Regions from separate parts of the Streptomyces sp. NPDC026515 genome, predicted to be linked through region 1. Evidence: riboswitches for the same ligand, from Rfam matches in the RefSeq annotation. Region 1 holds a riboswitch; each other region holds the start of a gene.
What was found. Region 1 has a riboswitch for cyclic di-AMP ahead of ACZ4O3_RS09895 (M23 family metallopeptidase). Riboswitches for the same ligand answer to the same signal wherever they lie in the genome.

Region 2: it holds a riboswitch for cyclic di-AMP, as region 1 does, so the genes downstream of both, ACZ4O3_RS13645 (transglycosylase family protein) here and ACZ4O3_RS09895 (M23 family metallopeptidase) in region 1, are expected to answer to the same signal.
Region 3: it holds a riboswitch for cyclic di-AMP, as region 1 does, so the genes downstream of both, ACZ4O3_RS00605 (M23 family metallopeptidase) here and ACZ4O3_RS09895 (M23 family metallopeptidase) in region 1, are expected to answer to the same signal.

The regions. Positions count from the first base shown of each region.
Region 1 is NZ_JBVHQD010000004.1:319,142-329,536, forward strand. Features, by position in the region: gene ispG (flavodoxin-dependent (E)-4-hydroxy-3-methylbut-2-enyl-diphosphate synthase) at 1-877, shown strand, start outside; gene dxs (1-deoxy-D-xylulose-5-phosphate synthase) at 905-2,941, shown strand; gene ACZ4O3_RS09870 (aspartate aminotransferase family protein) at 2,941-4,326, shown strand; gene ACZ4O3_RS09875 (helix-turn-helix domain-containing protein) at 4,386-5,009, shown strand; gene ACZ4O3_RS09880 (DUF6126 family protein) at 5,006-5,128, shown strand; gene ACZ4O3_RS09885 (tyrosine-protein phosphatase) at 5,151-5,948, opposite strand; gene ACZ4O3_RS09890 (alpha-galactosidase) at 6,122-8,206, shown strand; cyclic di-AMP (ydaO/yuaA leader) riboswitch at 8,514-8,674, shown strand; gene ACZ4O3_RS09895 (M23 family metallopeptidase) at 8,679-9,638, shown strand; gene ACZ4O3_RS09900 (SGNH/GDSL hydrolase family protein) at 9,878-10,395, shown strand, end outside.
Region 2 is NZ_JBVHQD010000006.1:105,845-116,239, forward strand. Features, by position in the region: gene ACZ4O3_RS13615 (cyclopropane-fatty-acyl-phospholipid synthase family protein) at 1-428, opposite strand, end outside; gene ACZ4O3_RS13620 (NAD(P)/FAD-dependent oxidoreductase) at 644-2,023, opposite strand; gene ACZ4O3_RS13625 (Ppx/GppA phosphatase family protein) at 2,488-3,483, opposite strand; gene ACZ4O3_RS13630 (DUF501 domain-containing protein) at 3,480-4,010, opposite strand; gene ACZ4O3_RS13635 (FtsB family cell division protein) at 4,040-4,516, opposite strand; gene eno (phosphopyruvate hydratase) at 4,623-5,909, opposite strand; gene ACZ4O3_RS13645 (transglycosylase family protein) at 6,299-6,970, opposite strand; cyclic di-AMP (ydaO/yuaA leader) riboswitch at 6,974-7,145, opposite strand; gene ACZ4O3_RS13650 (transglycosylase family protein) at 7,354-8,361, opposite strand; gene ACZ4O3_RS13655 (cytochrome P450 family protein) at 8,488-9,813, opposite strand; gene ACZ4O3_RS13660 (nucleoside triphosphate pyrophosphohydrolase) at 9,875-10,395, opposite strand, start outside.
Region 3 is NZ_JBVHQD010000001.1:141,955-152,349, forward strand. Features, by position in the region: gene ACZ4O3_RS00595 (M16 family metallopeptidase) at 1-515, shown strand, start outside; gene ACZ4O3_RS00600 (M16 family metallopeptidase) at 512-1,900, shown strand; cyclic di-AMP (ydaO/yuaA leader) riboswitch at 2,093-2,256, shown strand; gene ACZ4O3_RS00605 (M23 family metallopeptidase) at 2,269-3,024, shown strand; gene ACZ4O3_RS00610 (GntR family transcriptional regulator) at 3,236-3,931, shown strand; gene ACZ4O3_RS00615 (HPr family phosphocarrier protein) at 4,219-4,500, opposite strand; gene ACZ4O3_RS00620 (bifunctional acetate--CoA ligase family protein/GNAT family N-acetyltransferase) at 4,677-7,571, shown strand; gene ACZ4O3_RS00625 (DUF5998 family protein) at 7,659-8,246, shown strand; gene ACZ4O3_RS00630 (alkaline phosphatase family protein) at 8,246-9,439, shown strand; gene ACZ4O3_RS00635 (thymidine kinase) at 9,480-10,127, shown strand; gene ACZ4O3_RS00640 (VOC family protein) at 10,129-10,395, opposite strand, start outside.

The DNA.
Region 1 (10,395 bases):
CGCGGACATCCACTTCCAGCCGAAGTACGTGTTCTCGGCGATCGAGGCCGGCTGCGCCGCGGTCCGGGTGAACCCCGGCAACATCAAGCAGTTCGACGACAAGGTCAAGGAGATCGCGGCGGCCGCCAAGGACCACGGCACCCCGATCCGCATCGGCGTCAACGCCGGCTCCCTGGACCGCCGGCTGCTGCAGAAGTACGGCAAGGCGACCCCCGAGGCCCTGGTCGAGTCGGCCCTGTGGGAGGCGTCCCTCTTCGAGGAGCACGGCTTCCGGGACATCAAGATCTCCGTCAAGCACAACGACCCGGTCGTGATGATCGAGGCGTACCGGCAGCTCGCCGCCCAGTGCGAATACCCGCTGCACCTCGGTGTCACGGAGGCCGGCCCCGCCTTCCAGGGCACCATCAAGTCGGCGGTGGCCTTCGGCGCGCTGCTCTCCGAGGGCATCGGCGACACCATCCGGGTCTCCCTGTCGGCTCCTCCGGTCGAGGAGGTCAAGGTCGGCAACCAGATCCTGGAGTCCCTCAACCTCCGGCAGCGGCGCCTGGAGATCGTCTCCTGCCCGTCCTGCGGGCGCGCCCAGGTCGACGTCTACAAGCTGGCGGACGAGGTGACGGCGGGCCTGACCGGCATGGAGGTTCCGCTGCGCGTCGCGGTCATGGGCTGTGTGGTGAACGGCCCCGGCGAGGCCCGCGAGGCCGACCTCGGCGTCGCCTCCGGCAACGGCAAGGGGCAGATCTTCGTCAAGGGCGAGGTCATCAAGACCGTCCCCGAGTCGAAGATCGTGGAGACCCTCATCGAGGAAGCGATGAAGATCGCCGAGCAGATGGAGCAGGACGGCGCCGGGTCCGGAGCACCCGCCGTCACCGTGAGCTGAACAGCACGGACCGAGAGGGGGCCGAGCGTGACGATTCTGGAAACCATCCGGCAACCACGCGACCTGAAGGCGCTGTCCGAGGCGGAACTTCGCGAACTGTCCGGAGAAATACGAGAGTTCCTGGTGCACGCGGTCGCCAGGACCGGCGGTCACCTCGGCCCCAACCTGGGCGTCGTGGAACTGACCGTCGCACTGCACCGGGTCTTCGAGTCCCCGGTCGACCGCATCCTCTGGGACACCGGTCACCAGAGCTATGTGCACAAGCTGCTGACCGGCCGTCAGGACTTCTCCAAGCTGCGTGGCAAGGGCGGCCTGTCCGGGTACCCCTCGCGCGAGGAGTCCGAGCACGACGTCATCGAGAACAGCCATGCCTCCACGGCGCTCGGCTGGGCGGACGGCCTGGCCAAGGCGCGCCAGGTGCAGGGGGAGAAGGGGCATGTCGTCGCGGTGATCGGCGACGGCGCGCTGACCGGCGGGATGGCCTGGGAGGCGCTCAACAACATCGCGGCCGCCAAGGACCGGCCGCTGATCATCGTCGTCAACGACAACGAACGGTCCTACGCCCCCACCATCGGCGGGCTCGCCAACCACCTCGCCACCCTGCGCACCACCGACGGCTACGAGCAGGTGCTGGCCTGGGGCAAGGAGGTGCTCCTGCGCACCCCCGTGGTCGGCAACACCATCTACGAGTCCCTGCACGGCGCCAAGAAGGGCTTCAAGGACGCCTTCGCCCCGCAGGGCATGTTCGAGGACCTGGGCCTCAAGTACGTCGGCCCGATCGACGGCCACGACATCAGGGCGGTCGAGTCCGCGCTCAGGCGGGCGAAACGTTTTCACGGGCCGGTGCTCGTGCACTGCCTCACGGAGAAGGGCCGCGGCTACGAACCCGCCCTCGCCCACGAGGAGGACCGCTTCCACACCGTCGGTGTGATGGACCCGCTCACCTGCGAGCCCCTCGCGCCGCCCAACGGACCTTCCTGGACCTCGGTGTTCGGCGACGAGATCGTCCGGATCGGCGAGGAGCGCGACGACGTCGTGGCGATCACCGCGGCCATGCTGCACCCGGTCGGCCTCGGCAAGTTCGCCGTCCGCTTCCCCGACCGGGTCTGGGACGTGGGCATCGCCGAGCAGCACGCGACGGTCTCGGCGGCCGGCCTGGCGACCGGCGGACTGCATCCGGTCGTCGCCGTCTACGCCACGTTCCTGAACCGGGCCTTCGACCAGTTGCTCATGGACGTAGCTCTGCACCGCTGCGGGGTGACGTTCGTGCTGGACCGGGCGGGCGTCACCGGAGTCGACGGAGCCTCGCACAACGGCATGTGGGACATGTCCGTCCTTCAGGTGGTCCCGGGGCTGCGCATCGCCGCCCCGCGTGACGCCGAGCAGCTGCGCCTCCAGCTGCGCGAGGCGGTCGCGGTGGACGACGCGCCCACGCTGGTGCGGTTCCCCAAGGAGTCGGTGGGCCCCGAGATCCCGGCGGTCGACCGGATCGGAGGGCTGGACGTGCTGCGCGGCGACGCGGACGCCCAGGTGCTGCTGGTCGCGGTCGGCGTGATGGCGCCGGTCTGTCTCCAGGCCGCGGAGCTGCTGGCCGCCCGGGGCATCGGGTGCACGGTGGTGGACCCCCGGTGGGTCAAGCCCGTGGACCCCGCGCTGCCGGTCCTGGCGGCCCAGCACGAGCTGGTGGCCGTCGTCGAGGACAACAGCAGGGCGGCCGGTGTCGGCGCGGCGGTCGCGCTCGCGCTCGGCGACGCGGACGTGGATGTGCCGGTCCGGCGGTTCGGGATTCCTGAGCAGTTCCTGGCGCACGCGAAGCGGGGGGAGGTGCTGGCCGACATCGGGCTGACGCCGGTGGAGATCGCGGGGCGCATCGGGGCGAGCCTCGCGGGGCGGGCGGCCGAGCGCGCCCACGGAGGTGCCGCGGGGGGCCGTGCGGCGGGGACGGCCTCGTCCGGGCTGGTCGCGCCCGCGCGGCGGCAGCCGCATATCGAACGCAGTCCCGCGCCCCTTCAGGGCGCCACAGCCGACAGCGCTTTCATCGATGGCGCCGCCAAGGAGAAGTGATGAGCACGGAGTTCGACCTCGGCGCACTGCTGGCCGAGCGTGGCGGTGAGCGGTACGAGCTGCATGCCAGGTACCTGAACCACCAGCTGCCGCGCATGCTGCACACCATCGGGTTCGACAAGGTCTACGAGCGGGCCGAGGGCGCCCACTTCTGGGACGAGGACGGCAACGACTACCTGGACATGCTCGCCGGGTTCGGGGTGATGGGCCTGGGACGCCACCACCCCGTCGTCCGCAAGGCCCTGCACGACGTCCTGGACGCGCAGCTGGCCGACCTCACCCGCTTCGACTGCCAGCCGCTGCCCGGGCTGCTCGCCGAGCGGCTCCTGGCCCACAGCCCCCACCTGGACCGGGTGTTCTTCGGCAACAGCGGCACCGAGGCGGTCGAGACCGCTCTGAAGTTCGCCCGCTTCGCCACCGGCAGACCCCGTGTCCTCTACTGCGACCACGCCTTCCACGGCCTGACCACCGGCTCGCTGTCGGTCAACGGCGAGGACGGCTTCCGGGACGGCTTCGCCCCGTTGCTGCCCGACACGGCCGTGCCCCTCGGTGACCTCGACGCCCTGGCGCGTGAGCTGCGGAAGGGCGACGTCGCCGCCCTGATCGTCGAACCGATCCAGGGCAAGGGCGTGCACGAGGCGCCACCCGGCTACCTGCGCGGAGCCCAGGAGCTGCTGCACAGGCACAAGGCGCTGCTGATCGCCGACGAGGTCCAGACCGGCCTCGGCCGTACCGGCGACTTCTACGCCTACCAGCACGAGGACGGCGTCGAGCCGGACCTGGTGTGCGTGGCCAAGGCGCTGTCCGGCGGCTACGTCCCGGTAGGCGCGACCCTCGGCAAGGACTGGATCTTCAAGAAGGTCTACTCGTCCATGGACCGCGTCCTGGTCCACTCGGCGAGCTTCGGCGCCAACGCCCAGGCGATGGCCGCCGGACTCGCCGTCCTGTCCGTCATGGAGAACGACCAGATCGTCGCGAACTCCCGGTCGGTGGGGGAGCTGCTCAGGTCCCGGCTCGCCGGACTGGTCGACAAGTACGAGCTGCTCGCCGACGTCCGCGGCCGGGGCCTGATGATCGGCATCGAGTTCGGCAGGCCCAGCTCGCTGAAGCTCCGCAGCCGCTGGACCATGCTCCAGGCCGCCCGCAAGGGCCTGTTCGCGCAGATGGTCGTCGTACCGCTGCTGCAACGGCACCGGATCCTCACCCAGGTCTCCGGCGATCATCTGGAGGTCATCAAGCTCATCCCGCCGCTGATCGTCGACGAGGCCGACGCGGACCGCTTCGTGGCCGCCTTCACGGACGTCATGGACGACGCGCACAGCGGCGGCGGCCTGATGTGGGACTTCGGCAAGACCCTCGTCAAGCAGGCGGTGGCCAACCGCTAGCTTTTTGTCTCTGAGGCAAGAAAATTGCCGCGGAGGCAAATCTTTGGCTGAATGGAGGCATGAACGCCTCCGAGGACGAGCGCGCGGGCGGTCCGGTCGAGGACCTGCCCGCCGTCGCTCCGCAGCTGCGGTCCCTGCGCCGCCGCGCCGGTCTCACCCTGGAGGCCGCGGCCCGCGACGCCGGACTGTCGGCCGCCCATCTCTCCCGGCTGGAGACCGGGCAGCGCCAGCCCTCGCTGCCGATGCTGCTCGCACTCGCCCGTGTCTACGGTACGACGGTCTCGGAACTGCTGGGCGAGACCGTCGCCGAGCGGGACGCGATCGTACGCGCCGGCGACATGGAACCGACCCGCGCCGGCGGCTGGACGTACTGGCAGGCCGGCTCCTCCGGCCGCGGGATGCAGTCGCTGCGCGTCCGGGTGCCGTACGGCACCCAGGGCGACATCGTGCGGGTGCATCCCGGCGAGGAATGGCTGTACGTCCTGAGCGGGCGGCTGAGGCTGCGCCTGGGCGACACCACCCATGTCCTCGCCCCCGGCGACAGCGCCCACTTCGACTCGCTGACCCCGCACCGCCTCGCCGCCGAGGACCACGACGGCGTCGAGCTGCTGTTCGTCCACACCCTGCTGCAGAGTCCCACGGCCACGCTGTGCCTGGGACCGATCACTGGAGAGCTGCTGTGAGCAACATCGAGGAGAAGTTCCCCCGCGCCCTGTGGGTCCGGCTCATCATCTACATCGCCGTCGGGCACGTCTTCGCCGCCTTCCTCTACCTGCTGTTCGCCGTGGGCGGCAAGGGCTGAACGCTCCCCGCTCGCCCGGGCGTCAGTCCAGGAGGCGGGCGCGCAGCCGCTCCCGGGTCTGCGGAGCGAGCTTCAGACCCTGCTCCAGGTACGTGTCGGCATCGCCCCACGCCTCGTCGATGCTCTCGAAGGCCGCCGTCAGATACTCCGCGCGGGCCTCGAAGAGCGGACTCAGCAGCTCCATCACCTCGGGGCTGTACGCGCCGTCCCCGCCGCCGCTGCGCCGCACCTTGTAGCGGCGGTGCTTGGCGTTGGACTCCAGGTAGTCGGCGAGGATCGCGTCCCGCTCCACGCCCAGCGCGAGGAGCGTCACCGCTATGGAGACGCCCGCCCGGTCCTTGCCGGCCGCGCAGTGCATCAGCGCCGGCACGCTGTCCTCGGCGAGCCCGTGCAGCACCCGCGAGTGCTCGTCGGTGCGGTCCCTGACGATCGTGCGGTACGAGCTGATCATCCGGTTCGCGGCCTTGCCGTCGCCCAGCAGCCCGCGCAGCTGCTCGGTGTCGCCCTCGCGCACCATCGTCCAGAACTCGGCGCCGTGCGCCGGGTCGGTCAGCGGCAGGTTCAGGTTCCGCACGCCGGGCAGATCGACGTCCGGGCCCTCCAGCTTCTGGTCGGCCGCGTTGCGGAAGTCGAAGATCGTGTGCAGGCCGAGGGAGGCGAGGAACTCCGCGTCCTGCGCCGTCGCGTGTGCCAGATGTCCGCTGCGGAACAGCACACCGTGCCGCACCCGGCGCCCGTCCACGGTCGGCAGGCCGCCCACGTCACGGAAGTTGCGCACACCGGCCAGCTCGGGCTCGGTCGACGGGACCTGCTGCGTCACGGGGGCTCCTCCCGGCCGGCCCCGTCGGCGCTGCTCGTCGACGGGCACTGGATCGACCATACGACATCGGTTTCCACGGGCAATGAGTTGTCCACAGGCGTTGCCTCCGGGCCCCGTGGCCTTGATGATGTTGGTGCTTGAGCGGATCTGTTGGCACCTGTGTGAGGTTTCTCGTGGTGGACATCGCCGAAAACGGTCGTACATGGCTCCTGTCGGGCCCGGGCAGCAGTTACGCGCTGCACCTCACGGAGGACGACGAACTGCTCCACCTCCACTGGGGCCCGAAGATCGGGCTCGCCGACGCCGAGGAGCTCAGCACCCGGGCGCTGCCCGGTTACTGGCCCTTCGAGTCCCCGCTGGACGGCCGTGAGGAGTACCCGGTCGAGGGCGGCCCGCGTTTCGTCCGCCCCGCGCTGTCCGTGCGCACCGAGGAGCGCCGCGGCACCGAGTGGACCTTCGAGTCGTACGAGACGGAGGGGGACGCGGCCGGCCAGGAGCTCCGGCTGCGCTTCAGGGACGGCCGGATCCTCATCACCCTGCACTACCGGATGCGCGGCGACGTCGTCGAGCGCTGGGTGACCGTCGACAACCAGGGGGACGCGCGCCTGGAGCTGCTGCGGGCCGATCCCGCCGCCTGGACGCTGCCCGACCGTGAGGGCTGGCGCCTGTCCCAGCTGCACGGCCGCTGGGCCGCCGAGTCGCGCCTCACCAGCGCCCCGCTCACCTACGGCGAGAAGGTGATAGGCAGCCGCCGCGGCCACACCGGTCACCAGCACCTGCCCTGGGTCGCCCTCGACACCGACGCCACCGAGGAGCGCGGCGAGGTCTGGGGCTGCGCCCTCGGCTGGTCCGGCTCCTGGCGCATCGCGGTCGCGCAGCTCCCCGACGCGCGCGTGCAGATCACCGGCGGCGCCGGATACGACGACTCGGGCCTGCTGATGCTGGCCGGGGGCGAGTCGTACACCAGCCCGGTCTTCGCGGGCCTGTGGACCGACGGCGGTTTCGGCGGGGCCAGCCGCGCCTGGCACGCCTACCAGCGGGCGTACGTCATCCCCGACGCCGACCGGGACCGGCCGGTGCTGTTCAACTCCTGGGAGGCCACCACCTTCGACATCTCCGAGGAGCAGCAGGCCACCCTCGCCCGGCGGGCCGCCGCGATCGGCGTCGAGCTGTTCGTGGTCGACGACGGCTGGTTCGGCGCCCGCACCAGCGACCGCGCGGGCCTCGGCGACTGGACGCCGAACCCGGACCGCTTTCCCAAGGGCCTCAAACCCCTCGCCGACCACGTGCACGCCCTCGGCATGCAGTTCGGCATCTGGGTCGAGCCCGAGATGGTGAACGCGGACAGCGACCTGTACCGCGCGCACCCCGACTGGGTGCAGCACCAAAAGGGGCGAAAGCGGACCGAACTCCGCAATCAGCTCGTCCTCAACCTCGCCCGCGAGGACGTCCAGGAGTACCTCTGGGAGCGGCTCGACACCCTGCTGTCCAGCGCCCCGATCGACTACGTCAAGTGGGACTTCAACCGCTGCTTCACCGACGCGGGCTGGCCCGGCGAGCCCTACCCGCAGCGCCTGTGGGTCGACCACGTCCGCGGGCTGTACGCCCTGCTCGACCGGATCCGGGCGGCCCACCCCGACGTGGCCATCGAGTCCTGCTCCGGCGGTGGCGGCCGGATCGACCTCGGCATCATGAGCCGTACCGACGAGGTGTGGACCTCCGACAACACCGACCCGCTGGACCGGCTCGCCATCCAGCACGGGTTCAGCCAGATCCACCCCGCCCGGGTGATGTCCGCCTGGGTGACCGACAGCCCGAACCACCAGCTCAACGGCCGGGTCAGCAGCCTGCGTTTCCGCTTCGTGAGCTCCATGGCCGGGGCTCTCGGCGTCGGGGGCGACCTCTCCCGGTGGACCGAGGAGGAGCTGGCCGAAGCCGGCCGTTGGGTGGCGCTCTACAAGGACATCCGGCCCCTGGTGCAGCGCGGGGACCAGTACCGGCTGCGGCCGCCGGCCGGCGGGCTCAGCGCCGTGCAGTACACGCTCGGCGACGAGACCGTGGTCCTCGCCTGGCTCCAGGCGCAGAGTTACGGCGAGCCGATGCCGGCGCTGCGGCTGCGGGGGCTCGACCCGACAGCATCGTACGAATGCCGCGAAACGGGCGAAGTGCACCGAGGTGCCGTCCTGTTGCATCACGGGCTGCGCACGGAGCTGCGCGGCGACCTGGATGCGGCAGTTATCCGTCTCCGTCGCATATGACGTCTTTGTCCGAATTGAAACATTCATTCCAACTGGTTCTGGAATAAAAGGGCGTGGTGTGACGCGCGTGAGGAGCGTCATATTCGTGACCGTCCGTCGCGCGTCATGTCCACGTAATTCCCGTGCGTGCCAAGGGGATTGGAAAGGCGTGAAAAGCCGGAATTAACGGAGGGTGACCAGGAATTCCCGTAACGGATCAAGCGAAATCCGGACAGAGGGAATTTGATGCTTGTTTATACGCGTCCTACTCGCTTACGTTCCACGCAACCGGACGGAACGCCGAATCCTGCCGCCGCCCGGAGTTCCCCACACACACTCACCCGTGCCCGGCAGGAGCGGGGGACCCACCAGGTATGACCGCCTGTTCCGGTTCCCGGGACGGCTAGGGGTGTAGCCACGTCTTCCCGCGTGGCCGGGCAGCTCCAGCCCGAACCCGACAGCTCACCTCGCAGGCGCCGGAGAGGAATGCGTCATGCCCGCGAAGGGTAAGCACCGCCGCCCCAAGTCCCAGCGTCTCACCCGCTCGATGGCCGTGGCCGGAACCGGTGGCGCCGCGCTGGCCCTGCCGCTCATGGGAGCCACCGGCGCCCACGCGGCCACCGTGCACACCGTTTCCGGAAAGGCCACGCAGTCGCTTCCGGCCGTCGAGAAGACGGCCGTCGAGAAGACGGCCGTCCGGAAGTCCGCCGTCCGGGATTCCGCCGTCCGGGAATCCGGCACCGGGAATTCCGCGCACCGCGTCTACACGGTGGTGTCCGGCGACTACCTCTCGAAGATCGCCCGCGAGCACAACGTCGACGGCGGCTGGCCCCGGCTCTACGCCGACAACCGGCAGGCGGTCGGCGACAACCCCTCGCTGATCCACCCCGGTCTCAAGCTCACGCTCGGCGGCCGGCACACCGCCCCGGACACCTCCGGCCCGGACTCCCGGTCCGAGACGCGGTCTCCTTCGCGGTCCTCCGCCCCCTCCTCGGACGCGGCGTCCTCCCCGGAATCCTCGGACACCTCCACGACGGCCGTCTCCGGTTTCACCCTCCCGGTGAGCGGCGGCACCATCGGCACCGGTTACCACGTGGCCGGCAGCATGTGGTCCAGCGGTTACCACACCGGCGTCGACTTCGTGGTCCCGACCGGCACCCCGGTCAAGGCGGTCGGCGAGGGCACGGTCGTCACGGCGGGCTGGGGCGGTGCCTACGGCAACCAGGTCGTCATCAGGCTCGCCGACGGCTACTACGCGCAGTACGGCCACCTCTCCGCGCTCTCCGTCTCGGTCGGCCAGACCGTGACCGCGGGCCAGCAGATCGGCCTCTCCGGCGCCACCGGCAACGTCACAGGTCCGCACCTGCACTTCGAGATCCGGACCAGCCCCTACTACGGCTCAGACATCGACCCGGTCGGCTTCCTCCGTCTGAAGGGCGTGGTCGTCGGCTGACCCGTCGACCCCGCTGATCCGACACGCACCCCGAAGGCCGGACCCTCGATCCCCGGGTCCGGCCTTCGGGCGATCGACGCTTCAACGCCCCTGCTCAGAGCCTTATTCCGGGCTTGGCCGAGTATTTACAAGTGTCTTATCTCACCGCTCGTCAACCCTTTATTACGGTCGCGTAGGTCACAGGCCAAGGTGAATCATGGCCCGACGTGGCAGACGATTCGAAGAGTGACAATGCATCAGTGATCGGGTCGTACGTGGCGGTGGGGGACAGCTTCACCGAGGGCGTCGGCGACCCCGGCCCCGACGGGGCGTTCGTCGGCTGGGCGGACCGGTTCGCGGTCCTGCTGTCGGACCGGCGGCCCGAGGGCGACTTCGAGTACACCAACCTCGCGGTGCGCGGGAAACTGCTCGACCAGATCGTGGCGGACCAGGTGCCGCAGGCCCTGGCACTCGCCCCCGACCTGATCTCCTTCTGCGCCGGCGGCAACGACATCATCCGCCCCGGCACCGACCCCGACGAGGTGGCCGAGCGGTTCGAGCGGGCAGTGGCCCAACTGACCGAGGCCGTCGGCACGGTTCTGGTGACCACCGGGTTCGACACCCGGGGGGTGCCCGTCCTCAAGCATCTGCGCGGCAAGATCGCCACCTACAACGGCCATGTCCGCGCCGTCGCCGACCGGTACGGCTGTCCGGTCCTCGACCTGTGGTCCCTGAAGACCGTGCAGGACCGGCGGGCCTGGGACGGCGACCGGCTGCA
Region 2 (10,395 bases), on a different contig from region 1:
TGCTTGTCACTGCGGCGGGTGTGCAGATGGCCGCGTCTGCGCACCTCCTCGCGGGGCGGGGCCGGCGGGAGCGGCGGTCCGGCGAGCCTGAGCAGCTCCCGGGCGGCGGCCCGCACCTCGGGGTCGCGCAGGGCCTGGGCGAGGGTACGGCTGTCCTCCCCGCGCTCCCAGATCAGTCCGGACATCACCGCGAGGGCGCTGTACAGATCGCCCTCGATGTCCAGATCGCCGGCGACCCAGGCCCGGGCCAGGCCCAGTTCCCCCGGCTTGAACAGCATGTAACGCAGGGCACGGCGGTTGCGGATCACGATCGCCGGGGCGTCCGGCGGTCCGGCCTGCGATCCGTCCCAGGCCCGCAGCCGTACCGGGAGCGGAACTCCCAGCACCTGCTCGGCAACACTCCTCAGCCGCGACGCGGCGTCGGCCATGGCGTACACCTCCAAGACGACGATCCCGGATGCCGGTTACCACGTAAACACCGTGAGGGCAGCATCGCAGTCCCGCGAAGGAGTTACGACTGGGCAAAAGAAGCTGTAGCGGCCATGCAGTTGCGGGCGGCCCGGGAATGCCGAAGGACCTCCCGCACCACGGATGGCGGGAGGTCCTTCGGGTGGTTCTCGGCAGACCGTCGGGCAGGCTCGGGCTAGGAGGCCTTGGCCTTCTCCTCGGTCTTCGGGGCCGCGACCGGGGCCGGCTTGGCCGCCTCGTAGAACTCCTCGCGGGGGTTCTCCATGGCGCCCAGGGACACGACCTCGCGCTTGAGGAACATGCCCAGCGTCCAGTCCGCGAAGATGCGGATCTTGCGGTTCCAGGTCGGCATCGCCAGACCGTGGTAGCCACGGTGCATGTACCAGGCCAGACGGCCCTTGACCTTGATCTTCGTCTTGCCCAGGACGATCATCGCGACGCCCTTGTGCAGACCCAGACCGGCGACCGCGCCCTTGTTGGCGTGGCTGTACTCCTTCTGCGGGAAGCCCCGCATGCCGGAGACCACGTTGTCGCCGAGGACCTTGGCCTGACGGAGCGCGTGCTGCGCGTTCGGCGGGCACCAGGCGTTCTCGACACCGGCCTTGCGGGCGGCGACGTCCGGTACCTGGGCGTTGTCGCCCGCGGCCCAGATGTAGTCGGTGCCCTGCACCTGGAGGGTGGGAGCGGTGTCCACGTGGCCGCGCGGGCCGAGCGGCAGGCCGAAGCGGGCGAGCGCCGGGTTCGGCTTGACGCCGGCGGTCCACACGATCGTGTTGGAGTCGACCTCCAGGCCGTTCTTCAGCACGACGTGGCCGTCCACGCAGGAGTCCATCGAGGTGGAGAGGTAGATCTCCACACCGCGGCTCTCCAGGTGCTCCTTGCCGTACAGGCCGAGCTTGGGGCCGACCTCGGGGAGGATCTTGTCGGCGGCGTCGACGAGGACGAAGCGCATGTCCTCACGGGACACGTTCTTGTAGTACTTCGCCGCGTCGCGGGCCATGTCCTCGACCTCGCCGATGGTCTCCGCGCCCGCGAAGCCGCCGCCGATGAAGACGAAGGTGAGCGCCTTGCGGCGGATCTCCTCGTCGGTCGTGGAGTCGGCCTTGTCCAGCTGCTCCAGGACGTGGTTGCGCAGGCCGATGGACTCCTCGATGCCCTTCATGCCGATGCCCTGTTCGGCGAGGCCGGGGATCGGGAAGGTGCGGGAGACCGCGCCGAGTGCGATGACCAGGTAGTCGAAGGGCAGCTCGTACGCCTCGCCCACGAGGGGGGCGATCGTGGCGACCTTGCGGTCCTGGTCGATGGTGGTGACCCGGCCGGTGAGGACCTCCGCCTTCGGAAGCACGCGTCGCAGCGGGACGACGACATGCCGAGGAGAGATGCTGCCGGCGGCGGCTTCGGGGAGGAAGGGCTGGTAGGTCATGTACGACCGGGGGTCGACGACCGTGACGGTCGCCTCGCCGTAGCGCATCTTCTTGAGGATGCGCCGAGCTGCGTACAGGCCTACGTACCCACCGCCTACTACGAGGATCCTGGGACGCTCCGTGGTGCTCATGGCATCGAGTATCCACCCGCCTCAGGGGGGCCGCTCGTGCGCCCCTTCACAAGGTTCTCCAGGGGTCGTGCTACACTCCGCCGCCCACGTGACGCAGGTCATGGCCGCCAGCGGGAACCGACTTCCGATACGACCCGTTGTCAATGCCGTGTGAGCTGCTCCTCCGGGCCTCCGGGGGCACCCCGGAGACACCGGATGTCACCCGCACGAACACCTCCGGAAACACCCTCGAAACGCTCTCCTGAGCACGCGCCCGGGGCCGTTGAGCCCCCGAACGGGCCAATGGGGACCCCCGGACCCCCCACCTGCACCGAATTCCTTGTGAAGAACTTCACGAAGTTTTCCGCGGGGGTGTCGTGGCACGGCGTGTCACGCGCCGTCCGGGGCGCTCACCCGCCACCCCGCACGCTCATCCGAGGAGGTCGGAAGGGTCGGCGAGGTGACGGGAAGCCCGCTCGGACGGGTCAGGCGATGGACCAGGCGATGCCGTCCAGGATGTCGTGCTCGCTCACCACGACCTCCGCCGCGCCCACCCGCTCCATGATCGACAGGAGTACGAGGGCGCCGGCGCCGATGACGTCGACACGTCCGGGGTGCATGGACGGGACGGCGGCCCGCTCGGCGTGGGTGGAGCCCAGCAGCCGCTCGGTGATCTCCCGGACCCGGGCGTAGGGGATGCGGGAGTGGTGAATGGCGGCGGAGTCGTACTCCGGCAGGTCCTGGTGGATGGCGGAGAGGGTGGTGACCGAACCGGCCAGGCCGACCAGGGTGCGCGCCTCGCGCAGCGGCACGGTCCGCTCCGCGAGGTCGAGGGCGTGCTCGATGTCCGCCCGCATGGCGGCGATCTCCGCCTCGCTCGGCGGGTCGCTGACCTGTCCCCCGTGCACCAGGTGCCGCTCGGTCATCCGGACGCAGCCGACGTCCACGGACCGCGCGGCCCGCACCCGCTCGGACCCCACGACGAACTCGGTGGAGCCGCCGCCGATGTCCACGACGAGGAACGGCTTGGCGAGGTCGCCCATCCGTCGCCCACCACCACCCTCGGTCGAAGGGCGCTCCGCGCCACCTTGGTTTTGCCCCGTCAGCTCCTTCGTCGCGCCCGTGAAGGAGAACTCGGCCTCCTGGTCGCCGGTGATGACCTCCGGCTCGACGCCGAGGATGTCCAGCACGCCGCGTACGAACTCGGCCCGGTTCTCGGCGTCCCGGGAGGCGGAGGTCGCCACGAACCGCAGCCGCTGCGCCCCGTGCTCCTTGATGACGGCCGCGTACTCCCGGCAGGCTGCGAAGGTCCGCTCCAGCGCCTCCGGCGCGAGCCGTCCGGTCCGGTCGACCCCCTGCCCGAGCCGCACGATCACCATCCGCCGGTCCAGGTCGACGAGTTCACCGGTCTCGGGGTCGGCGTCGGCGACGAGCAGCCGGATGGAGTTGGTACCGCAGTCGACGGCGGCGACACGGGTCACTGGTCGTCCTCCTTGGCCGGCGTCACGCACGTACCCTTGGCCCACCACTGGGGCAGCATGGCGATCGCCTCGTCGCCCAGCGGGTTCACGCCGGGCCCCGCGGCCAGCGAGTGCGCCACCAGCACATGGAGGCACTTCACCCGGTCCGGCATCCCGCCGGCGCTCGGAAACCCCGTCAGTTCCTCGATCTCGTCCCGGCGCCGGATGTAGTCCTCGTGCGCGGCGCGGTACGCCGACGCCAGTTCCGGATCGCTCTCCAGACGCGCCGTCATCTCCTTCATCACGCCGTTGGCCTCCAGGGTGCCGATGGCGGAGGCGGCCTTGGGGCACGTCAGGTAGTACAGCGTCGGGAACGGCGTGCCGTCCGGCAGCCGCGGCGCGGTCTCCACGACGTCCGGCTGCCCGCACGGGCACCGGTGCGCGATCGCCCGCAGCCCGCGCGGCGGCCGCCCGAGCTGCTGCTTGAAGGCCTCGACGTCGGCGTCGGTCGGCTCGGTGCGCGGAGTGGAGGGCGGGGGCGTTTGCATGACTGTGTTCTGCGTGGCTTTCTGTCGGTTCACTGGTCGGACGCGTCGGACTTGTCGACGCCGTCCCAGACGTTCGCGTACCAGGGCCGGTCGGCCGCTCCGAGGTAGGCGTGCGCCTGCTTGGCGGCAGCGGGGTCGATCACGATGTAGCCCGTCTCGCCCGGCATCACGTAGTGCAGCCGCTGCCGGATCTGCTGCTCGGCGTAGGAGTCGTCCTGCCACCGGGCCTTGACGTCCCGCAGCTGCTCGACCCGCTGCCGGGCCTGCCTCTGCTGACGTTGCAGGTCGGCGATCTCGGCACGCTGGGAGACGTACTGCCGCATCGGGTACGCGAGCGCGACGACCATCGTGCACAGCACGATCGCGAGCAGCGCGGCACGGCTGGTGAGCCGGGAGCGGCGGGCCTGCCGCTTGGTCTGGGAGCGGTAGACCCGGGCCGCCGTCTGCTCGCCGAGCAGCTTCAGCCTGGTCGCGGTGGAGAACCGGTCCCGGTCCTTCGCGGCCATGTCCCCGCCTCCCTGATACGTGCGTACGTCCCCGGACACGGTACGGGACCGGGTACGGGGACGTACGTACGACTGGCTAAGCCTTACCCTCTACGGGCCCTACGGCTCAGCCCTTGAAGCGCGGGAAGGCGCTGCGGCCGGCGTACACCGCGGCGTCGTCGAGGATCTCCTCGATGCGCAGCAGCTGGTTGTACTTGGCGACGCGCTCGGAGCGGGCCGGGGCGCCGGTCTTGATCTGGCCGCAGTTGGTGGCGACGGCGAGGTCGGCGATGGTGACGTCCTCGGTCTCGCCGGAGCGGTGGGACATCATGCACTTGAAGCCGTTGCGCTGGGCCAGCTCGACGGCGTCCAGGGTCTCGGTGAGCGAACCGATCTGGTTCACCTTGACCAGCAGGGCGTTGGCGGCGCCGTCCTCGATGCCGCGGGCCAGGCGCTCCGGGTTGGTGACGAACAGGTCGTCGCCGACGATCTGGACCTTGTCACCGAGCTTGTCGGTGAGGACCTTCCAGCCGGCCCAGTCGTCCTCGAACAGCGGGTCCTCGATGGAGACCAGCGGGTAGGAGGCGACGAGCTCCTCGTAGTACTCGGTCATCTCGGCGGCCGAGCGGGACTTGCCCTCGAACTCGTACTTGCCGTCCTTGTAGAACTCGGACGCGGCGACGTCGAGCGCGAGCGCGATCTGCTCACCGGGGACGTAACCGGCCTGCTTGATCGCCTCCAGGATGAGGTCGAGCGCGGCGCGGTTGGACTCCAGGTTCGGGGCGAAGCCGCCCTCGTCGCCGAGGCCGGTGGACAGGCCCTTGTTCTTCAGGACCTTCTTCAGGGTGTGGTAGACCTCGGCACCCCAGCGCAGCGCCTCGGAGAAGGACTCCGCGCCGATCGGGGCGATCATGAACTCCTGGATGTCGACGTTGGAGTCCGCGTGCGAGCCGCCGTTGAGGATGTTCATCATCGGCACCGGCAGCAGGTGCGCGTTCGGGCCGCCCAGGTAGCGGAACAGCGGCAGGTCGCTGGCCTCGGAGGCGGCGTGCGCGACGGCGAGGGAGACGCCGAGGATGGCGTTGGCGCCGAGCGAGCCCTTGTTGTCGGTGGCGTCCAGGTCGAACATGGCCTGGTCGATCAGGCGCTGCTCGGTGGCGTCGTAGCCGACCAGCTCCGGGCCGATCTGCTCGATCACGGCGAGGACGGCCTTCTCGACGCCCTTGCCGAGGTAGCGGTTGGGGTCGCCGTCACGGAGCTCGATGGCCTCGAAGGCGCCGGTGGAGGCGCCGGAGGGAACGGCGGCACGACCCGTGCTGCCGTCGTCGAGGCCGACCTCGACCTCGACCGTGGGGTTGCCTCGGGAGTCCAGGATTTCCCGGGCTACGACGACGTCGATGGACGGCACGAGCATCTCCTTCTTGGGATGTGACGCTGGTTGTGCGGGCGCACGCGGGCCTGGTCGGCCCTTGCTCAGCCTTGCGACTAGAGCCTAACCGTCCCGGGCCCGTGAGCCAGCCGACCGACCGGCCCGTGGACACACAGACGGTACTCATTGTTCATGCACGGAACAAAGGGGGGTCCGATGAAGAACGGAAGAAGAGCGGGTCAAGGAGAGGACCGCCGCACGAGGACAAAGACAAACCCCGCTCCGGTGCGTACGGGGGAAGACGCACCGGAGCGGGGAGCCGTGGGGGACGGGGGTGGCCCTCATGTGGTCCTCACCGCGGGGACCACGGTTGTGTGAGCGCTGTGGTTCGGCCGGGCGCCGCCTGCCACTTCGGGGCGCCCGCCTCCCGGGGCCTACTTGAGGTGCAGCTGCTGGCCCGGGTAGATGAAGTCGGCGTCGTCGACGATGTCCTTGTTCAGCTTGAACAGCGCCTGCCAGCCACCCTTGACCTTGTGCTTCTCGGCGATCGAGCTGAGCGTGTCGCCCTTGACGACCTTGTACTCGCCGTCGCCCTTCTTGACCTTCTTGCCGGTCGGGGTGGTGACCGTCTTCTTGGCGGCCGGACGCTCGGCGGAGCGGGAGGCGGCCTGGGTGTCGGTCGAGCGGGTGGCGGTGCTGCTGCTCGACGAGCTGGTGCTGCCGCCGGTGTGGGCGGCGCCGGACAGGCCCGTGCCGCAGACCGGCCAGGCACCCTTGCCCTGCGCGCCGAGAACCTTCTCGGCGATCTCGATCTGCTGCGCCTTGGTGGCCTGGTTGGCCTGCGCGGCGTACTGCGTGCCGCCGTACGCGGCCCAGGTGGAGGCGGAGAACTGCAGACCGCCGTAGTAGCCGTTGCCGGTGTTGATGGCCCAGTTGCCACCGGACTCGCACTGGGCGACGGCGTCCCACTCGGAGGCGGTGGCGGCCGAGGCGGTGCCGGTGGCCATCAGCGGAGCGGCGATGGCGACACCGGTGACGCCGGCGAGCGCGGCGACGCGGGCGGCCTTGGACGGACGACGGTGCTTGCCCTTGCCGGAAAACAGCATGGAGGATCCCCTCACCGACGCCTGCGAGGTGAGCTGTCGGGTTCGGGCCGAATGAGTTGCCCGGCCGCACACCTCACGGTGCGCGGCTTCACCCCGAGCCGGACACGGCAGCCTCAACCACCGGTCCCGGCACTTACCTTGGGTCCCCCGCTCCTGCCTACGGCGCTTGACGCGACGACTGTTCCCGGGTGGCCGCTGGCAGGACTCGGCGTTGCGACGGCCGGGGCTCGTGGTGACGAGCGGCCTCGACCGTAAACAGGCGATCCGGCGAATATCAAAGATGATCAGGGCTTCTGAGACTCATCCCACACTTTCACCAAAGCGGACATTTGGCTTCGAAACAGGGCGGGTGGAAGCGTCAACTCCCGCCGGTTTCAATCCGTTTAGCTACCGAGTTTCAGGGTCTGACCGGGGGCGATGTGGTTCGGGTCGGTGCCGATGTCCGCCTTGTTGGCGGCGAAGAGCGCGCGCCATCCGCCGTCGAGGTCAAGGGAGTCGGCGATGGAGGCGAGCGTGTCGCCGTCCCGCACGGTGTAGGTGCCGGCACCCGGGGAGGCGTGACGTCCGGAAGACGTCGCACTCTGACCGTTTGTCACGCTTTCGTCCGCTGAGCCACCACGATGCTTGCCACTGCTGCCGACGGCCCCCGTGTCGACCAGATCCCAAGAGCTGCCCGTCTGCCACGAATTGTCCGAGTCGTCGGCTTCGGGAACCACGGGGTTCTCGCTCACCTTCGAGGCACCAGAGCCTTTGGATCCCGACTTGTCCGTCTTCGTGGAGCCGGTGGAGGCGCCCTTGCCGGAGTCGTCGCTCGCACTCGGGGACGGGGTGGCCGAGTCCGGGTCCGTGGCGCCCGACGCGTCCGGCGAGGAGTCGGACGAGCCGGAATCCGATGAACCAGATGAATCCGATGAACCAGATGAAGAGGACGAATCGGACAGCCCGGGGGACGAGTCGGAGGAGCCGGACGTGTCACCGGATCCGCCGAGGCCCGTGTCGACGTTCACCGAGGCGTCGTCCGAGGACAGCCCGGCGAACAGGGCACAGGTCCGCCAGGGCTTGGTGCCCTGGTCGGCGAGGATCTTCTCGGCGACGGCGATCTGCTGCGAACGGCTCGCCTGGTCCGGCGTACTGGCGTACTCCTGGCCGCCGTGCTCGTCCCAGTCGTCCTGGGACATCTGCAGGCCGCCGTAGTAGCCGGTGCCTGCGTCCATGCTCCAGGAGCCGCCGCTCTCGCACTCGGCCACCCTGTCCCAGGTGCTGCCGTCGGCCGCGTTGGCGCTCGCCGCTCCGAGGAGCGGGATGGCGATGGCCGAGCCGGTCACGCCGGCCGCGACGAGAAGAGCCGGAGCCTGACGGGGGCGACGGTGACGACCGTTCCCGGAGAGCATGCGGAAACCTTTCGAGCGACAGCGGTGACCGGCGCGACGGGTCCTGCCGACGCGCCGCACTGATGGGTGAACGTATAGGCACACGATCACTTGTCACAAGTTAATGCCGCACAGATCACGTGAAGATCACATAGTTGAACGCCGGTCATCTTTGCCGGTGGAGGGCGCCACGGGGGTGAACTCCACGGGGAGCGTGCGCAGTCCGCGCATGATGAGCCCGCCGCGCCAGCGCAACTCGCTCTCGTCCGCCGCGAGTCGCAGATCCGGGAGACGGGTGAGGAGGGTGGCGAGCGCGCTCTGCCCTTCCAGGCGGGCGAGCGGGGCGCCGAGACAGTAGTGGATGCCGTGGCCGTATCCGAGGTGCTGGTTGTCCCGCCGGGACAGGTCGAGCGTGTCCGGCTCCGCGAACCGCTCCGGGTCCCGGTCCGCCGCGGCGAGCACCACGAGGACCGGGTCGCCTGCCGCGATGCGCTGCCCGCCGATGCCGAGCGGCTCGGTGGCGAACCGCCAGGTGGCGAGCTCCACCGGCCCGTCGTAGCGCAGGAGTTCCTCCACTCCGGTCTCCAGCAGCCCGCGCTCGCCGGCGGCCAGCGAGTCCTGCAGGCGGCGGCGCTGTTCCGGGTGGGTGAGCAGGGCGTACGTGCCGTTGCCGATGAGGTTGACCGTCGTCTCGAAGCCGGCGAACAGCAGGATGAAGGCCATGGCGGCGGCCTCGTTCTCGGTGAGGTGCTCGCCGTGGTCGGAGGCGCGGATGAGTCCGGAGATGAGGTCCTCGCCCGGGGCCGGCTCGGCGGTGAGCGCCTCCCGCTTCCGGTGGATCAGCTCGGCCAGATAGCCGCGCATCTTCTTCACGGACCGCGCGACCCCGCCCCGCGGCCCTCCCCCGTGCCGGATCATCATCCCGGCCCAGTCCCGGAAGTCGTCCTGGTCCTCGCGCGGGACGCCCAGCAGGTCGCAGATGGCGTAGATGGGCAGCGGGAAGGCGAACTCGTGGATCAGGTCGGCCTCGCCCCGCTCCGCGAACCCGTCGATGAGCCGGTCGGTCAGCTCCTGTACCCGGGGCGCGAAATCGGCCACCCGGCGCGGGGTGAACGCCTTGCTGACCAGCCGGCGCAGCCGGGTGTGGTCCGGCGGGTCGATGTTCAGCAGATGCGTCATCAGCTCGGCCTTGCGCTCACCGGGGATCCCGGTCTTCCCCTTCGCGTGCGCGGGCTCGTCGTGGTGCTCCGGGTTCTTGGACAGCCGAGGGTCGGCGAGGGCCTGCCTGGCATCGGCGTAGCGGGTGACCAGCCAGGCCTCGACCCCGCTGGGAAGCCGGGTGCGGTGCACCGGCGCGTGCTCCCGCAGCCAGGCGTAGGCGGGGTACGGGTCGGCGGCGAACTCCCAGGTGAAGAGTTCGGGCGCGGCGGGGCCGCCGGGGGTGGGGCCGTCGGAGGTGGGCTGGTTGGTCACCTCCTGACGGTATCCGGCGGCGGAGGGCCCTGGAGCCGGCCAGGCGGCCCGGGGGCAGTGCCTACGCGTCCACCCCTTCCGCGACGCGCACCGCGTCCCGGTACGCCCGGGCCGCGGCCCGCAGCGCCGACTCGGGGTCGGTTCCCTCCGCCTCGGCCCGTACCGCCAGCGCGAGCAGCTCGTACCCGATGCCCCGCGGCTGTGGCAGCGGCACCTCCAGACCGGCCGTCCGCACCCGGGAGGCGAGCTTCGAGGCCAGTGCGAGTCCGGGCTGGGCGAGGGGTATGCCGTCCGTCACCGACTCGCGCCGCTTCTCGACCGCCTTCGTGCGCAGCCAGTGCTCCTTGACCTCCTCGGGTGTCGAGGCGGTCTCGTCACCGAAGACGTGCGGATGGCGGTGGATGAGTTTCGCGACGATGCCCCCGGCCACGTCGTCGACCGAGAAGGGGGCGTCCGGGTCCTCCTCCGCGATGCGCGCGTGGAAGACGACCTGGAGAAGCACGTCGCCCAGTTCCTCCCGCAGTTCGTCGCGGTCGCCGGTCTCGATCGCCTCGACGAGTTCGTAGGCCTCCTCGATGGCGT
Region 3 (10,395 bases), on a different contig from region 1:
GTCTGTACAACCGCCTCGTACGGCGCGACCGTACGGCCGTCGCCGCCGGCTTCGGGCTGCTGCGCCTGGCCGGTGCGCCCTCCCTGGGCTGGCTGGACGTGAAGACCTCCGGTGACGTCGAGGTCCCGGTCATCGAGGCCGCCATCGACGAGGAGCTGGCCCGCTTCGCGGAGGAGGGCCCCACGCCCGAGGAGATGGAACGCGCCCAGGCCCAGTTGGAGCGCGAGTGGCTGGACCGGCTGGGCACCGTCGCCGGCCGCGCCGACGAACTGTGCCGGTTCGCCGTCCTGTTCGGCGACCCGCAGCTCGCCCTGACCGCCGTCCAGCGCGTCCTCACGGTGACCCCGGAGGAGGTCCAGGAGGTCGCCAAGGCCCGCCTGCGGCCCGAGAACCGCGCGGTGCTCGTCTACGAGCCCAAGTCCCCCGAGACGGTCGAGGACGCCGACGTACCCGAGGACCCCGAGGCCGAGGCCACGGTCGAAGCCGGCGACAACAACGAGGAGGCGGCGAAGTGAGCGAGCTCGCCACCATGGACTTCCACCCGCAGCCCCAGGCCGGCGAGGCCCGGCCCTGGGCCTTCCCGGCCCCCGAGCGCTCCACCCTGGACAACGGGCTCACCGTGCTGCGCTGCCACCGCCCCGGACAGCAGGTCGTCGCCGTGGAGGTGCTCCTGGACGCACCCCTGGACGCCGAGCCGGCCGGCCTGGACGGCGTCGCCACGATCATGGCGCGCGCCTTCTCCGAGGGCACCGACAAGCACTCCGCCGAGGAGTACGCCGCCGAGCTGGAGCGGGCCGGCGCCACCCTCGACGCGCACGCCGACCACCCGGGCGTCCGGCTCAGCCTGGAGGTCCCGGCCTCCCGTCTGGGCAAGGGCCTCGGGCTGCTCTCCGACGCGCTCCGGGCACCCGCCTTCGCCGACAGCGAGGTCGAGCGGCTGGTCCGCAACCGCCTCGACGAGATCCCGCACGAGCTGGCCAACCCCAGCCGCCGGGCCGCCAAGCAGCTCTACAAGGAGCTCTTCCCGTCGGCCGCGCGGATGTCCCGGCCGCGCCAGGGCACCGAGGACACCGTCGAGAAGATCGACGCGGCCGCCGTACGCGCCTTCTACGACCGGCATGTGCGGCCCGCCACCGCCACCGCGGTCATCGTCGGCGACCTGACCGGCATCGACCTGGACGAACTGCTCGGCGAGACCCTGGGCGCCTGGCGCGGCACGGCCGCCCAGCCCCGGCCGGTGCCCCCGGTCACCGCGGACGACACCGGCCGTGTCGTCATCGTGGACCGCCCCGGGGCCGTCCAGACGCAGCTGCTCATCGGCCGCGTCGGCGCCGACCGGCACGACCGTGTCTGGCCCGCCCAGGTGCTCGGCACCTACTGCCTGGGCGGCACCCTCACCTCCCGCCTGGACCGCGTCCTGCGCGAGGAGAAGGGCTACACCTACGGCGTCCGTGCCTTCGGGCAGGTGCTGCGCTCCGCTCCCGACGGCAGCGGCGCCTCGATGCTCGCCATCAGCGGCTCCGTGGACACCCCGAACACCGGCCCGGCGCTCCAGGACCTGTGGACGGTGCTGCGCACCCTCGCCTCCGGGGGCCTCACGGACGCCGAGCGTGACGTCGCCGTGCAGAACCTGGTCGGCGTGGCGCCGCTCAAGTACGAGACGGCGGCGGCCGTCGCCGGCACCCTGGCCGACCAGGTCGAGCAGCATCTGCCGGACGACTTCCAGGCCACCCTCTACCGGCAACTGGCCGCCACCGGCACCGTGGAGGCCACCGCGGCGGTCGTGAGCGCCTTCCCGGTCGACCACCTGGTGACGGTCCTGGTCGGCGACGCGGCGCAGATCAAGGAGCCCGTCGAGGCCCTCGGCATCGGCGAAGTGACGGTCGTCGCCGCGGAGTAGCGGCACGCGCGCGCCCGGAGCCCTGGTGACCCTCGGGTCACCAGGGCTCTGAAATGTCCGAATTGAGGCGGAGGTTGCCTGTCTGCCCTGTGGGATGCGCGACAAAAACCGCGATCCGTTTGAGGATTGCGGGGACGCCCTCATAGGTTCTTCCGGACTGTCCGCCAGGCACCGAGCCGCGCCCGCGGCACCGGACAGTCATCGCCGAGTCCCCGTACGGCGCGAGCCAGGGGAGCCGGGGACCCATGCAGTCCCTGGGGTGAATCGGACGCCCGCGCGAGCCGCGAGGGCGCCCGTAGGAGACCTTCCTGCTCCGAACCCGTCAGCTAACCCGGTAGGCGAGAGGGAAGGAAAGGACCAGCCTCTACATGGCGTTCATGTGCGCCTCCGGGAAGCACCGTCGTCCCGGCCGGGTGAAGCGCACCACCGCGCAGGCCGCCGGTATCGCGGCCCTCACCACCACAGGTGTCATCGGCACCGTCTCGGCAGCCCCGGCGCTCGCCGCGGAGAACTCGGTCGAGCAGACCGGCCTCACTCCGGTGATCACGGTCAGCGACTCGGTCGCCGAGCAGATCGACGCCCAGGCAGCCGCGCAGACGGCGGCCGCCGAGCGCAAGGCGGCCGAGGAGGCCGCGCGCAAGAAGGCGGCAGCCAAGGCCAAGAAGGAGCGCGAGGCCGAGGTGCGTGCCGCGCGGGAGGCCGAGCGCAAGCGTCTCAACGCCTTCGTCGCGCCGATCTCCGACTCGTACGTCTCCACCGGCTACCGGACCGGCGGCTCCCTGTGGTCCTCCGGCGCCCACACCGGCATCGACTTCCACGCCGCCACCGGCACGGTGGTGCACGCGGTCGGTACCGGCACGGTCGTCTCCACCGGCTGGGGCGGCTCGTACGGCAACCAGATCGTCATCAAGATGGCCGACGGCATGTACACCCAGTACGGCCACCTGTCGTCGATAGGAGTCTCGGTGGGGCAGAAGGTCACCCCGGGCGAGCGGATCGGCCTCTCCGGCGCGACCGGCAACGTGACCGGCCCGCACCTCCACTTCGAGGCCCGCACGACCCCGGAGTACGGCTCGGACGTCGACCCGGTCTCCTACCTCCGCAAGCACGGTGTCGACGTCTGACCCGAACGCGGCGACGACCGTGTGACGTCACGCGGCGAGTGTGCCGAAGCCCCGGCTCCCGAGCCGGGGCTTTCGTCGTTTTCGTGAACCCGATGTCCAAAAAATATGCATGGATTCAGGGCCGCCGTCGGAAATTCCCGCTCATTGCAATAGAGTCACGGAACGGACGCCACTCGGCGGCGTTTCACGGGGATTAAGGCGGAGGTCGGACATGCGTATTCCGGCGCACTCGGTATGCACGGCGATCCGGGACGACATCGTCGCGGGTGTCTACGAGCGCGGCAGCCGGCTCACCGAGGAACTCCTGGCCCGCCGCTACGGTGTCTCGCGCGTCCCCGTCCGCGAGGCCCTGCGCACCCTGGAGGCCGAGGGCTTCGTCGTGACGCGCCGGCACGCGGGCGCGTGCGTGGCGGAACCGACCGAGCAGGAGGCCGCCGACCTGCTGGAGATGCGCCTGCTCCTGGAGCCGCTCGGCGCCTCCCGGGCCGCCCAGCGCCGCACCGAGGCCCACCTCAAGGTGCTCCGCGGACTGGTCAGGCTGGGCCAGGAACGCGCCCGCAGGGGTGGCAGCGAGGACCTGCGCTCCCTGGGCGGCTGGTTCCACGAGACGCTCGCCCAGGCCACCGGCAGCCACGCCCTGACCTCGACGCTCACCCAGCTGCGGCACAAGATCGCCTGGATGTACGTCGTCGACTCACCCGCCAACCCCGTGGAGTCCTGGGCCGAGCACGGCGCCATCGTGGACGCGGTGACACGCGGCGACGGCGAACGCGCGCGGGCGATCACCGCGCTGCACGCCGAGCGGTCCACGGTCTCCCACCGGCCGCGCTTTTCCGGCGGCACGGACCGGTCGGCCGGTGTGAGGACTTCGCAACATCCCGTAAACATGTCGGGCCTGCGGCATTAACACGGGCGCCGTATACAAAGAGATGTTATTCGGTGGAGCAGTATTTCCGACGCCCTCGGCCGGACTCCGCCGCCTTTATCTCGCGCGCGCCCGGAATTTCCGGAGCGTGTTATCGCCGTGCCCGGCGGGGAATTAACCGCGCCCGGTGCGCGGCCGGGTTCCGCATAAACGCCCCGTTCGCAAAAGGCGGCCGAGGCGGCTCGGTTTCCCGCCGCGCGGCGGGAACGGCGAGGCCGCGCCGCCCTGGCAGGGGTGGCGCGGCCTCGTTCGTGCGGGTGCGGTGGCGCTCAGACGGTCTCGGGGAGCTCCTCGAGACCTTCGCCGACCAGCTTGGCCAGGCGCTCGAGCGCGGCGTCCGCGCCCTCGGCGTCGGAGGCGAGGACGATCTCCTCGCCGCCCTGGGCGCCCAGACCCAGGACAGCCAGCATGGAGGCCGCGTTGACGGGGTCGCCCCCGGCCTTGGCGATCGTCACCGGGACGCCTGTGGCCGTGGCGGCTCGGACGAAGATGGAAGCGGGGCGGGCGTGGAGGCCCTCGGCCCAGCCGACGTTGACGCGGCGCTCAGCCATGTGATGCTGCCCTTCGGTGTTCAGGGTTGTCTAGACCAGTTTCCCATATCGTGAAGCATGCCCGGAGCGGACGTGAGTCCCCGCGGGTGTGTCGTCGGACCGCGGCCTCGGTCCGGCTTCCGTCCTCCACAGACTGCCTCGCGCCACTGTCGGACGCGAGCCGTACTCTGGGGCCCATGCAGACCCCGGCGGACCGACACGACCGGCACGCGTACCCCTCCCACTGGGAGGCGGACGTCGTGCTGCGCGACGGTGGTACCGCGCGCGTCCGGCCCATCACCGTCGATGACGCCGGCCGCCTGGTCAGCTTCTACGAGCAGGTCTCGGACGAGTCGAAGTACTACCGCTTCTTCGCGCCCTACCCCAGGCTCTCCGCCAAGGACGTCCACCGCTTCACGCACCACGACTTTGTGGACAGGGTGGGACTCGCGGCCACCATCGGCGGCGAGTTCATCGCAACCGTACGCTATGACCGCATTGGCGCCGACGGGATGCCCGCCTCCGCGCCCGCCGACGAGGCGGAGGTCGCCTTCCTCGTCCAGGACGCCCATCAGGGCCGGGGCGTCGCCTCCGCCCTCCTGGAGCACATCGCGGCCGTCGCGCGGGAGCGCGGCATCCGCCGGTTCGCCGCCGAGGTGCTGCCCGCCAACAGCAAGATGATCAAGGTGTTCACGGATGCCGGGTACACCCAGCAGCGCAGCTTCGAGGACGGCGTGGTCCGCCTGGAGTTCGACCTGGAGCCCACGGACCGCTCCGTCGCCGTCCAACGCGCGCGCGAGCAGCGGGCGGAGGCCCGTTCGGTACGGCGCCTGCTGACCCCCGGTTCCGTGGCCGTGATCGGCGTCGGCCGGGCGCCCGGCGGCGTCGGCCGCAGCGTCCTCGGCAACCTCCGGGACGCCGGCTTCACCGGCCGCCTGCACGCCGTGAACCAGGCCTTCCCCGACGATCTCAAGGAGGTCGACGGGGTACCCGCGCACCGCTCCGTGCGCGACATCGACGGACCGGTCGACCTGGCCGTGGTCGCCGTACCCGCCGAGCAGGTCCCGGACGTCGTCACCGACTGCGGTGAACACGGCGTCCAGGGGCTTGTCGTGCTGGCCGCCGGATACGCGGAGAGCGGCCCGGACGGCCGTGAACGCCAGCGCGAACTCGTCCGGCACGCGCGCACGTACGGCATGCGGATCATCGGGCCGAACGCCTTCGGAATCATCAACACCGCCGCCGACGTCCGGCTGAACGCCTCGCTCGCCCCCGAGATGCCCCGCCCCGGCCGCATCGGCCTCTTCGCCCAGTCGGGTGCCATCGGGATCGCCCTGCTGTCCCGGCTGCACCGGCGCGGCGGCGGCGTCACCGGCACCACGGGCGTGTCGACCTTCGTCTCGGCCGGCAACCGCGCGGACGTCTCCGGCAACGACGTCCTTCAGTACTGGTACGACGACGCCGAGACCGATGTCGTCCTCATGTACCTGGAGTCCATCGGCAACCCGCGCAAGTTCACCCGCCTCTCGCGGCGCACGGCGGCGGCGAAGCCGCTGGTCGTGGTGCAGAGCGCCGGTTCGGCGCCGCAGGGGCACGCGGTACGGGCCACCCGGCTGCCGCATGCCACGGTGTCCGCGCTGCTCCGGCAGGCCGGGGTGATCCGCGTAGACACGATCACGGAGCTGGTCGACGCGGGGCTGCTGCTCGCCCGGCAGCCGCTGCCGGCCGGGCCCCGGGTGGCGATCCTCGGGAACTCCGAGTCGCTGGGGCTGCTGACCTACGACCGGTGCCTGGCGGAGGGGCTGCGGCCCGCGCCGCCGCTGGACCTGACGACCACGGCGACCCCCGCCGACTTCCACCGGGCGCTGGCGGAGGCGCTGGCCGACGAGTCGTGCGACGCGGTGGTCGTCACCGCCATCCCGACGATCGGCGAGGGGGCGGTCGGGGACGGTGAACTGGCTGAGGCCCTGCGGTCGGCGGCCGAGGGGGCGCACGGGAAGCCGGTCCTGGTCGTGCACGTGGAGCTCGGGGGGCTGGCGGAGGCGCTTTCGGCCGCGGGCCGCACCGCACCGCAGGCACCTGTCATGGCACCCGGCGCCTTCGGCGGCACCCACCGGTTGCGCCCCGCACCGACGGAGACCGCGGCCCGGACGCCGTCCGCGGGAGCCGGCCGGACACCGCCCGCCGCCGTCACCGAGACCGCCCGGCCGCGTGCCCCTCACTCCTGCTCCCGGCTGATTCCCGCCTACCCCGCCGCCGAGCGTGCCGTGCGGGCGCTCGCCGAAGCCGTGAAGTACGCGCAGTGGCGGCGGGAGGCCACCGATCCCGGCAAGGTGCCCGAGTACGACGACATCGACGAGAGGGGAGCCGCCGGACTGATCGGCACGCTGCTGGAGCGCGGGGAGGGACTCACCCTCGGGACGGAGGAGACCTGCGCGCTCCTCGGCAAGTACGGCGTCGCCGTGCACCGGGCCCTGCCGGCCCGCACTCCGGAGGCCGCCGCCCGGGCCGCCGCCGACCTCGGCTACCCGGTCGCCCTCAAGGCCACCGCCCCGCACCTGCGGCACCGCGCCGACCTGGGCGGAGTACGGCTCGACCTGGCGGACGAGGAGCAACTGCGCCGGGCGTACACCGAGTTGACCGAGCTGTTCGGGTCGCCGGCGGAACTGCGCCCGGTGGTGCAGCGGATGGCCCCCCGGGGCGTCGACACCGTCGTACGGGCCGTCATCGACCCGGCGGCCGGGGCCGTGCTCTCCTTCGGGCTGGCCGGAGCCGCCTCACAGCTGCTCGGGGACACGGCCCACCGGCTGGTCCCGGTGACGGACCGGGACGCGACCTCGCTGGTGCGGTCGATCCGGACCGCACCCCTGCTGTTCGGCTGGCGGGGCTCGGCCCCCGTCGACACGCCCGCCCTGGAGGAGCTGCTGCTGCGCGTCTCCAGACTGGTCGACGACCATCCCGAGGTGGTCGCGGTCACCCTGGAACCGGTCGTGGTCGCCCGGCACGGCGTCAGTGTGCTCGGTGCCACCGTCCGCCTGGCGCCCCCGCCCGCCCGCGACGACCTGGGCCCGCGCACCCTGCCGGCCTACTGACCGCTCGAACCCCGCTCCGTGGTGGCTTTGCACCAGGGTGCGCCGACTGGCCCGGACCCCCCTTGCCCACGGATTAGGATGGACGCCATGGCCAAGACCAGTACGACGACCCAGGGGCTGCGCGTCGCGATCGAGCGCAGCGGCTACTACCCGGCCCTCGTGGCCGAGGCGGTGGAGGCCGCCGTGGGCGGTGAGCCGATCCGGTCGTATCTGGTCCACCAGGAGACGACGTTCGACCAGAACGAGGTGCGGCGCCATGTGACCGTGCTCGTCCTCACCGGGAACCGCTTCATCGTCAGCCACACCGACGAGCAGGCCGCCGACACCACCTCCCCGACGCCGTACGCCACCACCTCCACCGAGTCGGTCAAGCTCGGCCGGATCTCGTCGGTCGTGGTCAGCCGGGTGGTGGCCAACCCGGAGCAGTACACGCCGGGCACCCTGCCCCGCGAGATCGTGCTGACCATCGGCTGGGGCGCCGTCTCCCGCATCGACCTGGAGCCCGCGGCCTGCGGCGACCCCAACTGCGAGGCCGACCACGGCTACACGGGCAGCTCCACGGCGGACGACCTGAGCCTGCGCGTCAGCGAGGCGGGGGACGGCCCGGAGACGGTGCGCCAGGCGCTCGCCTTCGCCCAGGCCATCTCCGAGGCGACCGCGGACGTCGCGCACTGATGGCGTACGCCGCCTGGGATCACCCGGAACCGCTGGCCCTCGGCTCCGCACCGCTGCCCGAGTACGGCAGTGGTTCCCTCGCCGACCTGCTGCCCACCCTGGCCGCCGGCATGGCCGTACCCGGAATGACCGCGTCGATCACGGAACTGACCGCGGCCGACCGCAACTGCGTCTTCCTGGTCGACGGTCTCGGCTGGGAGCAGCTGCGGGCCCACCCGGACGAGGCGCCCTTCCTGGCCTCGCTGCTCGGCAGTTCACGCGGCGGCACCGGGCGGCCGATCACCGCCGGCTACCCGGCGACCACCGCCACCTCCCTCGCCTCCGTCGGCACCGGCCTGCCGCCCGGAGCGCACGGCCTGCCCGGCTACACCGTCCGCAACCCGGCCACGGACGAGCTGATGAACCAGCTGCGCTGGCAGCCGTGGACCGACCCGGCCGCCTGGCAGCCGTACCCCACCGTCTTCCAGCTCGCCGCCGACGCCGGTGTGCACTCCGCCCAGGTGTCCTCCCCGCACTTCGAACACACCCCGCTCACCAAGGTCGCGCTGAGCGGCGGAACGTTTCACGGGCGGCTCACCGGCGAGGAGCGGATGGACTTCGCGGCGGAGCAACTGGCCGCCGCCGACCGCTCGCTCGTGTACACGTACTACGCCGAACTGGACGGCGCCGGGCACCGCTACGGCGTCGACTCCGACACCTGGCGCGGCCAGCTGATGCACGTGGACCGGCTGGTGCAGCGGCTAGCCGAGCAGCTCCCGGCCCGCAGCGCGCTGTACGTCACCGCCGACCACGGCATGCTCGACGTGCCGTTCGACGAGCAGCATCGCATCGACTTCGACGAGGACTGGGAGCTGCGGGCCGGCGTCGCCCTGCTCGGCGGCGAGGGCCGGGCACGGCACGTGTACGCGGTCCCCGGCGCCGCGAACGACGTCCTGACCTGCTGGCGCGAGGTACTCGGCGAGCAGTTCTGGGTGGCCTCCCGGGACGAGGCGATCGCGGCCGGCTGGTTCGGCCCGCCGGACCGGTTCGACGAACGGGTGTACGGGCGGATCGGCGACGTCGTCGCCGCCGCGCACGACGACGTCCTGATCATCGCCTCCGAGCGGGAGCCCAAGGAGTCGGCGATGGTCGGCAACCACGGTTCGATGACCCCCGTCGAGCAGCTCGTCCCGCTGCTCGAAGTACGCTCCTAGCGACCCTTGGTCCCACCATCCGAAAGGTGCTCAACCTCCCATGCCCGAGCTGGTCTTCTTCTCCGGAACGATGGACTGCGGGAAGTCGACGCTGGCTCTGCAGATCGAGCACAACCGGTCGGCCCGCGGTCTCGTCGGCATGATATTCAGCCGTGACGACCGCGCCGGCCACGGCAAGCTGTCCTCCCGCCTCGGCCTGGTCACCGACGCCGTGGAGGTCGAGGACGGCCAGGACCTGTACTCCTACCTGGTCGACCACCTCTCGCAGGGCGGTCGCGCGGACTACGTCATCGCCGACGAGGCACAGTTCCTGGTGCCGGAGCAGATCGACCAGCTCGCGCGCGTGGTGGACGATCTGGGCCTGGACGTCTACGCGTTCGGCATCACCACCGACTTCCGCTCCAAGCTGTTCCCCGGCTCCCAGCGGCTGGTGGAACTGGCCGACCGGGTCGAGGTGCTCCAGGTGGAGGCCCTGTGCTGGTGCGGCGCCCGGGCCACGCACAACGCCCGCACCGTCGGCGGCGAGATGGTCGTCGAGGGCGCCCAGGTGGTGGTGGGCGATGTCAACGAGTCGGCCGGGAAGGTCGGTTACGAGGTGCTGTGCCGCCGCCACCACCGGCGCCGGATGACCGCCACGTCGGCCCGCGCGGCGGCCCTCTCCCCGGACGTCCTGCCCGTCACCACCTGATTCAGCGCGGGTTCTCGATCACCGAGAAGACCGCGCCCTCCGGGTCGGCCACCGTGCCGACCCGGCCGTGTGCGCTGTCCCGGGCCGGCTTCAGCACCTGCCCGCCCAGCTCGGCGACCTCCCGCAGGGTCGTGTCCGCGTCTGCCACCTCGAAGTACGTCAGCCAGTGCGGCCCCCGGTCCCGGGGCAGCGAGAGGCCGACCCCGTGGATGCCGGCCACCGGGCGGCCCTCGACGTGCAGGGTCACGTAGTCGAAGTCGGCGGACAC